Stieleria sp. JC731: one gene and its partner. The protein of the gene in region 2 interacts with the protein of the main gene of each other region in a pairwise test. Links are inferred from orthologs where the notes say so. Each region holds a gene or a part of one and is shown on either strand. Other genes may lie near its edges.

Region 1 (4,326 bases), on a different replicon or contig from region 2:
TCTGGTCAACATCCTGCATCCCAAGCACGGGTGCGGTCCGCAAAGCCGCGTAGCGGATACATTCAAACCAGATTTTGGATTCTCGTCCAAGCATTCTTCATCGTCATCTACGGCGATCAAACACCCGCTGACCGGCGGTAGGGAAGCCGCCGACGCCGGTGCATCGACCTTATGCGGGTCTGCGAACCAAAGTTCGCATCTTGGATTGCGAAACTTTTCGGGCTATCGAGAATGAACCGGCGCTAGTGCTTCGATTCATATGAGAATACGGGTTCGGGTCATCAGCCGACGGGCGTTAGCCCCGGTTATTGCACTGAAACCGTGGCTAACGCCATGCGGCTAATCCTAAAATCGAGTTGGCACGAAGCACTGGTGACGGACCTGACAACCGTCCTGACCGGAACGGATTACTTTTCCGGCATATCTTTCGTAGTGAGCTACGCTTATAAATCGACTGGTGTAGTGAATCCCTCCCCCTCACAAGGTGAGCCCTGATCCATGTGTGGAATCGTTGGTTACGTCGGAGCCAATAATGCTGGCGACTTTCTTATTAATGGCCTTCGTCGGCTGGAATATCGCGGCTATGACAGCGCCGGAATCGCGATTACGTGCGATCAGCAGTTCCATGTCACTCGCAGCGTCGGACGCATCGATGCGTTGGCCGGACGCCTAGGACCAAACCCCGTCGATGGGAAGCTTGGGATCGGGCACACGCGCTGGGCAACTCATGGTCCCGCAACAGAAGAAAACGCGCACCCACACGTTGGTGGTGATGGCGAAGTCATCCTTGTCCACAACGGTGTGATCGAGAACTTCCAAGTCCTGAAAAACGAATTGATCGAAAAGGGCTATGAGTTTTCTTCGGCAACCGACAGCGAAGTGGTCGCGCATTTGGTCGCCGAGGGGCTGAAGGTCACCAAGGAAACTCCAGATCAACCTTCGCTTCGATTCGCGCAAGCGGTTCAGTGGGCGATCGCGCAGCTGCGTGGTACATACGGTTTGGTGGTTGCGTTCCGAGATCAACCAGAACTTCTGATCGCGGCCCGCTTTGGCAGTCCGTTGGTTCTCGGCGTCGGCCACGGCGAATACTTCGTCGCAAGCGATTCGTCACCGTTGGCTGGATGCACCGACCGAATCGTGTACATGGCGGATCACCAGTTGGCCATCCTGACACCGGAAGGCTTCACCGTTTTGCACCGCGACCAAGGCAAAGTCAGTGTGCAGATTCAGCCACTCGAAGCCGTCGAAGAAGAAGTCAGCCTGCAAGGCTATGACCATTACATGCTCAAGGAAATCTATGAGCAGCCCGAGTCGCTACGAAATGCGATGCGTGGGCGACTTGATGAAGAAAACGCGACCGCTGTATTTGGCGGATTGAACCTGACGCCTCAGCAGCTGCGAAGCGTCGAAAGGATCATCTTGACCGGCTGCGGAACGAGCTGGCACTCGGCGCTAGTGGGTGAGTATTTGATCGAAGAACTCGCTCGGATTCCCGTCAGTGTTGAGTACGCGAGTGAGCTTCGGTACCGGAACCCGCCGATCGAAAACAACACGCTTGTGTTTGGGTTGACGCAAAGTGGTGAAACCGCCGATACGCTTGCAGCTTTGCGTGAGACCAAGCGTAAAGGACACCGCACACTGGCCATTTGCAATGTCGTTGGCAGCTCGATCGCGCAGGCCGCCGACGGCGGCGTTTACCTGCATGCGGGGCCCGAAATCGGTGTCGCGAGCACCAAGGCATACACCAGCCAGTGCTGTGTTCTGGCGATGCTTGCGCTGTACTTTGGTCGGATTCGCCACCTCAGCTATGAAGCCGGGACCAACATCATTTCTGATTTGATGAAGGCCCCAGGTGCGGTTCAGGAAGCCTTGTCATGCAACGAGCAGGTTAAGAGGGTCGCTGAGAAGTACCAGAACGCGACCAACATTCTGTACTTGGGACGTCAATTGAATTTCCCGACGGCACTTGAAGGCGCATTGAAGCTGAAGGAAATCAGCTACGTTCACGCCGAAGGCTACCCTGCGGCTGAAATGAAGCATGGCCCAATCGCATTGGTCGACGAAAATACGCCAAGCGTCTTCATCGTGCCTCAGGGAACGACATACGACAAAGTTTTGGCAAACATGGAAGAGGTTAAGGCGCGTGGCGGCCCGATCATCGCGGTGGCTAGCAAAGATGATCCACATATCGATGCGGTCGCGGACGACGTCATTCACATCCCGGACGTCCCTTCATTGATCCAGCCGATCGTGACGGTTGTACCGCTGCAGCTGCTTTCTTATCACATCGCATTGCTTCGTGGCTGCGACGTTGATAAACCGAGGAACTTAGCCAAGAGTGTCACCGTCGAATAACCGTTCCGACGATTTGTATGCAGCCGGCTTTTTTGCTTGAAAAGCCGTTGCGGAGAGCGTGAGGGAAACTACGCTTTACTTCTACGGGACTGCGGGGCGACACCATCTGCATATTTGTCCAGACATTCGGAAGAAGCAATGAATCGACACGGATTGACGTTTAATTCACGAAAGGCATTGATGAACAATATCGGCGAAGCCGCCGGCACTGAGATCGCCAATTTGATATCCGACATGGCATCGGAGATTGAAGAATTGCGTCGCACGAAAGTCAACGTGACCAAGATCGTCCCAGACGCTGAAGATTTGTCGTCGAACCAGTCGCAGGCGAGAATCTAAGCTTCCGCGTCCGCATCGAAAAATTGCCAGCAAACGCCGTGACAAATCACGGCGTTTTTTTAATAGCAAATCTCCAGGGACAGAGCACATCCAGGGACAGAGCACATCCAGGGACAGAGCACATCCAGGGACAGAGCACATCCAGGGACAGAGCACATCCAGGGACAGAGCACATCCAGGGACAGAGCACATCCAGGGACAGAGCACGCGCATTGCGTGAATTTGCCGGAAAGCAGGTCCGCTCAAGAGATGCACGATTGTTGAGCGATGAATTCTGGCGTTGCCTCGATTATTAGCAACGGAGCTAGCCAACGGTCCAGATGTGCTGAACTTCTGGTCAGCGTCGTTGTTTTTTTCGATCGCTGAAGTGCCGACACCAGCGCCAAATTCCGCCGTAGTGTCAGCGTTCGCCCCCATTAGTCTGTTTACCGCCATCGAACTGAAAGTCCAAAACCCTCATTGGCACACTGCTTGCTAACTGTGCTAGGCCAAGGGAGGAAAGTAAGGATACGCACTTTCTTCAGGGATGATCGCTTGAGTCGTAACGGGGAATTGCGACTCGGGCAGCTGAAAGTGATGCGAAGTCATGCACTAAGCTCACTTGATGTAATGGCTTTCGAGTCGGGTGATCTGGTTCCGGTGCCTGATCACCCGACTCTGCCATCACACCACAAAAAAAGCCAAGGCGTTTTGCCTTGGCTTTTTTTGTAAGTTAATTCAGAAGCAGCGAACTGCTAACAGCGACACTAGTTGCCAAACGGATCGCCACCGAATGGGTCGCTATCACCGGCTCCACCTCCGAACGGGCTTCCACCAGCATCTCCGCCGCCAAACGGGTCGCCACCTGCGGGGGCCGATCCACCGAATGGATCATCCGATGCAGCTGGTGCCGCTCCACCAGCAGCGGCTGCGCCGCCGACGGGTTCTTCGTTTGCGAAGGGATCTCCGACAACATCTTTCAGCATGTCGTTATCTTCGACTTTCGGAGCACCTTGCGCGACGTCGTCTGCGAAGGGGTTATCGACGGTCGGATTGACTGGTGCGGCGGGTGCAGGAGCGGGTCGAGTGGCCGGTGCTTGCTGAACCGGTGAAGGAGCGGCTGCGTTCAGCTCCTTCATACGAATGTCAGATCGGTTCGAAGCATTCGCCATTGCTTCCAAACGAGCAGTCTGACGAATTTGCTCAAGCTTCAAGCGGGCCGAGCCTTGGAACCGAGATAGCGAGCGACCGACGTAATACCCGCCACCGTACGCGGCTTCCAGTTTAGCACCTTCTTTCCAATCGCCTTCGGCTTGCTCCGGACGGCCTTGTAGGTGTGCGACGATTCCGCGGAAGTAATAGACGCGAGGATCTCGCGATCCGCCATCGATCGCGGCTGTGAGCTGGTCGAAAGCGTCGGCATAGTCGCCAGCGTAGTAAGCATGCACTCCGCGTCCGTAGGTTTCAGCGAGGACTGACTGGTTTTGGGCGAACACAGACTGGTTCACCGTTGCGGTCGTCGAACCGATAACCGCGGCAAGAGCTGCCAAAGAGAGCAAACGTCGAGACATTGCTAGTAGATCCTTTTTCCCTGTGCGAGCGGGCGAGAAGTTCAAATGCAAAAGAGAAGAGAAGAAGCGGATAAGTAAAGAA
Region 2 (5,786 bases):
AGGCGTTTGAAATCTGGGCCGAGATCTTCGACGACTATCCGATTTTGACAATCGATGATTCGGCAGAAGACCTCTACATGTCGATTCGCCGATACATGATCGCGATTGATTCGGAAGATCTTCCTGACGACTTCCCGTTGGCAACGTTCGCCCGAATGATGAACAGTGAAAACGGTATCCAGAATGCCGATGCGTATAAAACTGTTCGTGAACAACAGGGCGAGTTGGCTGCCAACCGTAAGAAAGAACTCGAAGAAGAAGAGCGTGCTCGTGAGTTGGAAGCGATGAAGGCTGCTGAAGAAGAAGCCAAAGCTGACTCTGATGCTGAGCCTGCGCTCGAGTCGGCCGAAGAACCTGCTGATGCTGAGATGGCAGCAGAAGACAATGAGACCGTGTCCGAGCCGGAGCAATCGTCTGAGTCAAAAGCAGAGAGCGAAGCTGAAGCGAGTGACTCCGAAGTAAGTGACTCCGCAGAGGGCGGTGATCAATCGGGCGGTGCGGAATCTACGACTGAAGAGATGGCCGAAGACGCCGCTGAATCTGAAGATACTGCCGCGGAAGAACAACCAGCGACCGAATCTGATCCAGGGGCCGATGAGGAGTCCGAAGAGGTCGAATCGAACTGATCGACTGAAGCGACTTCGCTAAATTGGAAATCATGAAAGGCACGGGGATAAAACCTCGTGCCTTTCTCTATGTCTTGAACGCATTTCCAGGGGACAGTATTAATCCCATTGGCCACCACCGAGTTCGGCCGATAGGGAATCGATTGAATCGTTCAGTTGGCACATGAAATCGCGTTTGGAAAGTCCAGACGGGAGTGGGCTGCCAAAAACGATGTCACAGAGAAACGGCACCAAGATCGCCTCTCCTTTCGGTAGGGCTTTGCCCAGTCCACGCATGAAAACCGGAATGATGGGGACCTCGGGGTGACGTCGCGCCAAGTGTGCGACGCCGGTCTGTAGCTCTTTTAGCAGTTCAGGTTCACCTCGGGTGCCTTCGGGAAACAGTAAGACGATCTCGTCATTGGCCAGTGAATCCGAGATGTCTTGTAGAGGATGCCGACCGTCGGGGCTTCGCCCGACTTGGTTGCGGTCAATGGGGATGATTCCGACGATCTTCCTGGCGAACCAACTGCGTAGCGGTCGGCTTAAAAAGTAGTCCGCTGCGGCCACCGGTCGGACCTTCTTGAGACGCGACAAGCCGAGCACGTGCATTAGAGCAAAGACGTCCAAATGGCTATTGTGGTTGGCAACGATGATTGCCGGACCATCACCAGGAATTCGCTCGGGATGCTTTAGGTTTGTTCCGAGAATGACGATCATCAACGGCCGAATGACGATCGCGAAAAATAGCCATCGCAATTTGTGGTTCATTCGGTACAGGCTCAGCCGTAGAAGTAATAGACGAAGTGGAAGAACAGTGGCGCGGTGAATATCAGCGAGTCAACTCGGTCTAAAACGCCACCATGGCCAGGAAGAGTCGCGCCGAAGTCTTTGATTTTCAGATCGCGTTTTAGAGACGACATGCAAAGGTCACCAAAGAAGCCCGCAAACGCAATGATGACTCCTGCGATGCCAGAGCATTTCCAATCCATCAGCGTCAACTTGGGGCCAAGGATGATGGAGACGAGGATCGTTGTTGCAGCGCCACCGATCAGTCCGGCATAGGTTTTTCCTGGACTGACCGTGGGGGCGACTTTTCGGCCGCCGCAGGATTTACCCCAACAGAACTGAAAGATGTCGTTCAGTTCTGTCATCAACACCAGCAGCAATAGAAGCCCTGGCCCGGGATGGCGTTTGCCGACTTCGGAAGGGTAGCTACCAATAAGCCGAACCGAATCGGATAGCGTCGGATCAAAGGTCAGCAGGATCGCAGCGTGCGACAGGCTGAAAACTGTCAACATCAAACCCCAATGTAGGGTGCCCGCAGCTTTCAGAAATCCTTCGGTACGGCCGATCGTGATCATTCGGGCTGGCAAAGCGATGAACATGATGACCGGAATGAACACGATGAACATGCCGTACCAGTTCACTGCCGCAAAGTAGTACTGAAGCGGAATCGTGGCATAGGCGTAGAACAATACCCGCCGATCTGCCCGACGTGTCGGCGTCATCGACAAGAACTCTTTCAACGCCAAAAAGCTGACAAATGCGAAGAGCCAAACTGCTGAGTTTGCTGCGGGGACGATCGCTGCAACGAACAAGCCGACGATGACCCACCACGTTTTGATACGGCTAGTTAGCTCGCCATCTTGATCCTTGTTGAACAACCATCTTGCGACCAAGACCAACACGGTTGCAGCGCCGAGGGCGACGGCAATGCCCAAAAGGGTGTAACGGACTTCGATTGCTAGGTGTTCCATAGACCTACCAAGATAGTTGATTCTGGTGGGGGCGTGCCGCCGGATGGTGGACGCCTCAGCGATAGATACCCAAGAGCCCGCCGCTGCGCTATCGATACGCCATGCTGCGCACAAATCCTGACAAGCAGGCTCTTGTGTGGAAACACACACGCGCACTCGGGACATCGCATGAACCCCATCTCGCCAATTCGCGACAAAGACGCAAGCCGGTCACCAAATGCCAAGCCGACATGGCCGGAATCCGTCATGGTGGCTGCCGTCACATCGGCTTTGTTTCTGATGTTCTATGGTGGGGCCGCGTTTTTGACTTCTTACCGACAAGACGTTGGAACCTGGTACTACGAATGGGAGAAAGCGATCCCATTTGTTCCCGCGATGATCATTCCATACATGTCCATCGATCTGTTTTTCGTGATCGCGCCCTTTGTATGTTCCACTCGTTCTGAACTACGTGTCTTGGGCCAGCGACTATCAGCGATTGTGATCGTCGCTGCCGTTTGCTTCTTGGTCTACCCGCTTGAACTGGCTGTCGAGCGGCCGCAGCCAAGCGGCTTCTTCGGTTCGATCTACACCTGGTTTACGGCGATGGATAAGCCGTTCAACCTTTGCCCATCGATGCACATTGCGCTGCGGACCGTTTTGGCGGTTCACTTCGGAAGGCACTGCCGTGGCCTTTCCAGGGTGTTGATGAATCTTTGGTTCTGTTTAATCGGCCTATCAACTTTGCTGCTGTACCAGCATCACTTTATTGACGTCGTTGGTGGTTTCGTTCTGGCGGTGGTGGTGATGTATGTCTTCGATGGATTGGGATGGAAGCGAAAAGCCACACCGGACTTCGGGATCGCTTCGATCTATGGAGCTGCCAGTTTGCTACTGATCGCACCTATGGCTTGGATTCCGAGCTGTGGTTGGCTGACGCTTTGGCCAGGCGTGGCTTGTGGCATCACTGCACTCGGCTATCTCAAGTTGGGCGATTCGATCTACCGCCGCAAGAATGGCAGGATTTCATGGCCAGCCAGGATATTGATGGGACCGGTGCTCGCAGGACAATGGCTTTCTTGGAAGTACTACGCAAGACGATCAAATGTCGCTGATCATGTCGTCGACAACGTGTGGATTGGTCGCTTGCCAACAGCATGTGAAGAACGCCAAATCGAACAGAACGCAATTGGTGCGGTGGTCGATGTTTGTGTCGCGTTCAACGAAAATTCTCAGTTGCTGGAACTTGAGCGTCTTGAATTGCCAATTCTTGATCTGACCGCGCCAACAGAGAGCCAAATCGAAATTGCGGTAAGGTTTATCGAAGCCAATCGGCATCGTGGGGTTCTGATCCATTGCAAGGCCGGTTATTCGCGTAGCGCCGCGATCGTCGCTGCTTGGCTTGTCAAAACCGGGCGATGTCGGTCAGCCGAAGCGGCTTTCGATCGGATCCGGCTATCTCGTCCGGATATTGTTGTTCGACCTGAAATACGTTGCTTGCAGTTCGGAACCGTCGCGACGGCTTAGTTGCCGTCCGGTCGCCGTCAAACAGTTCACCCGAGATTAAATCATGCCCAGCGTTTACGACTTAAAGCCAAAGTTTCAATCGGTCCTTCGACCTGTCGTGAGGTTCCTCGCCAGCCAAGGCGTGACGGCGAATCAGGTCACTCTTTTTGCCGTCTTGATCTCGGTTTGCCAAGGGCTTTTGGTCGTACTGTTCCCGATGTCCTGGTGGGCCTTGGCGATGATGCCGGTGGTCTTGCTAATTCGCATGGGGCTTAACGCGATCGACGGTATGTTGGCAAGGGAGTTCAACCAGAAGAGCAACTTGGGAGCCATCCTGAATGAACTCGGGGACATTGTGAGCGACGTTTGTTTGTACTTGCCACTCGCATTGGTTTCACAGCTTTCGGTTTGGTTGCTGGTGCTGTTTGTGGTCCTAGCGGTCATTGTTGAATTTGCAGGAATGACCGCGATTCAAGTTGGTGGAGAACGTCGCTATGACGGCCCGATGGGAAAGAGTGACCGCGCCTTTTGGGTTGGCCTACTTTCAACCCTATTGGCAGCCGGATGGATCAATGCATCGGTTGCAAGCGGCTATCTGGTTTGTCTGATCTTTTTGTCAGTAATCTCCGTTTGGAATCGCTGCCGGAAGGCTCTTCAATTGCAGACCGCGATTTAAACTCAAACCAAAGCCTTCGCCGTGACGACAATCACCCTTCGCCAAAATGTTTCCGAGCAACAGCCCGAAGAACGGTGCGAGTCAGCACCGATCGCGGCAAGTGCCCTGCACCGTAGCCGCTCAATCGCTGAAGCTCCAAAGTCCAGTTGCAAGGAACGAAGATCAGTCGAGGATTCATTTGTTGCAAGTGACGGGCAAATCATCTTTTATCGCTATTGGCGACCTGCCAGCGAAAGCCAACGATCGGTTTTGTTGTTTCACCGTGGGCACGAGCATTCCGAAAGATGGCAGGAGTTTGTCGAAACAAGTGAGCTCGATGACTGTTGGTTTTTCGCCTGGGATGCTCGCGGTCATGGACGGACACAGGGGGCACGTGGTGCTGCCGAAAGCTTCGCGCGGATGGTTCAAGATGCCGACGAATTCGCTTGCCATCTTTCGACAAAGTTTGGTTTGCCAATTTCGGAAATGGGTGTCGTCGGTCAAAGCGTTGGTGCGGTTTTGGCGGCGGCTTGGATTCACGACTATGCCCGACCGGTGCGAGCAATGGTGCTGGCGACTCCTGCCTTGCGCATCAAGCTTTATGTGCCGCTAGCGATTCCGGGGTTGCGATTGCTTCACAAGGTTCGGCCCCAAAGCTTTATCAGCAGCTACGTTAAGCCCAAAATGTTGACTCACGACCATGATCAAGCCAGGCGTTACGCAAGCGATCCGTTGATCTCACCTCAAATCGCTGTCAACGTATTGTTGGACTTGTACGATAGCTCAACCAGATTGATGGATGATGCTTCAGCGATCACAACACCAACATTGATGTTCGTTTCGGACAAAGACTATGTTGTGCGAAACGATGCGCAGAAACAATTCTTTGCGGGGTTGTCGTCTTCTGACAAACAACTTGTTGAGCTGAAGGGGTTTTATCACAGCACATTCTGGGAACGCGATCGTGCCCAAGTTATCAAGCAAACGTCCGCATTTCTTAAGCGACAATTCGTGGGGCCAAAGATCCCCGCGAGCAGTCAGCAATTGGCTATCCCGTCCGAAAGAAAGTATCGCAAGCTGAAAGAGTCGCAGTCGATAGCGTCGTCGGCTTGGTATTCGCTGCAGCGCTTAATGTTGAATACGGCCGGTCGACTTAGCCGTGGTGTTCGCATCGGTTGGAAAAGTGGATTCGACAGCGGTCAGTCGCTCGACCATGTTTATCGCGACAAGGCCGAAGGGATTTCGTCCGTTGGTCGAATGATCGATCGCGGTTATCTGGAT

Evidence for each region. The genes of interacting proteins can lie anywhere in the genome.
Region 1: the proteins of LOC67_RS06640 (region 2) and glmS interact in binary tests that used the Escherichia coli proteins (3 or more experiments, as listed by UniProt). The link is inferred for Stieleria sp. JC731 from one-to-one orthologs.

What each region holds. Positions count from the first base shown.
Region 1 is NZ_JAJKFQ010000011.1:1,173,103-1,177,428, reverse strand. What follows is about bases 1-2,926. They hold glmS (glutamine--fructose-6-phosphate transaminase (isomerizing)), read left to right. Parts: upstream 1-498; coding sequence 499-2,355; downstream 2,356-2,926. Other genes in these bases: LOC67_RS21225 (hypothetical protein), read left to right, coding at 2,494-2,694; LOC67_RS21235 (hypothetical protein), read left to right, coding at 1-53. Outside these bases: hypothetical protein, read right to left, coding at 3,441-4,244. UniProt on the Escherichia coli protein: Catalyzes the first step in hexosamine metabolism, converting fructose-6P into glucosamine-6P using glutamine as a nitrogen source.
Region 2 is NZ_JAJKFQ010000002.1:213,164-218,949, reverse strand. Bases 1,719-4,702 are described here. They hold LOC67_RS06640 (phosphatase PAP2/dual specificity phosphatase family protein), read left to right. Parts: upstream 1,719-2,533; coding sequence 2,534-3,871; downstream 3,872-4,702. Other genes in these bases: LOC67_RS06630 (bifunctional alpha/beta hydrolase/class I SAM-dependent methyltransferase), read left to right, coding at 4,548-4,702; LOC67_RS06635 (CDP-alcohol phosphatidyltransferase family protein), read left to right, coding at 3,915-4,526; LOC67_RS06645 (phosphatidate cytidylyltransferase), read right to left, coding at 1,719-2,365. In the rest of the region: IRE (iron responsive element), read left to right, coding at 1-626; lysophospholipid acyltransferase family protein, read right to left, coding at 726-1,376; more of phosphatidate cytidylyltransferase, read right to left, coding at 1,388-1,718; more of bifunctional alpha/beta hydrolase/class I SAM-dependent methyltransferase, read left to right, coding at 4,703-5,786.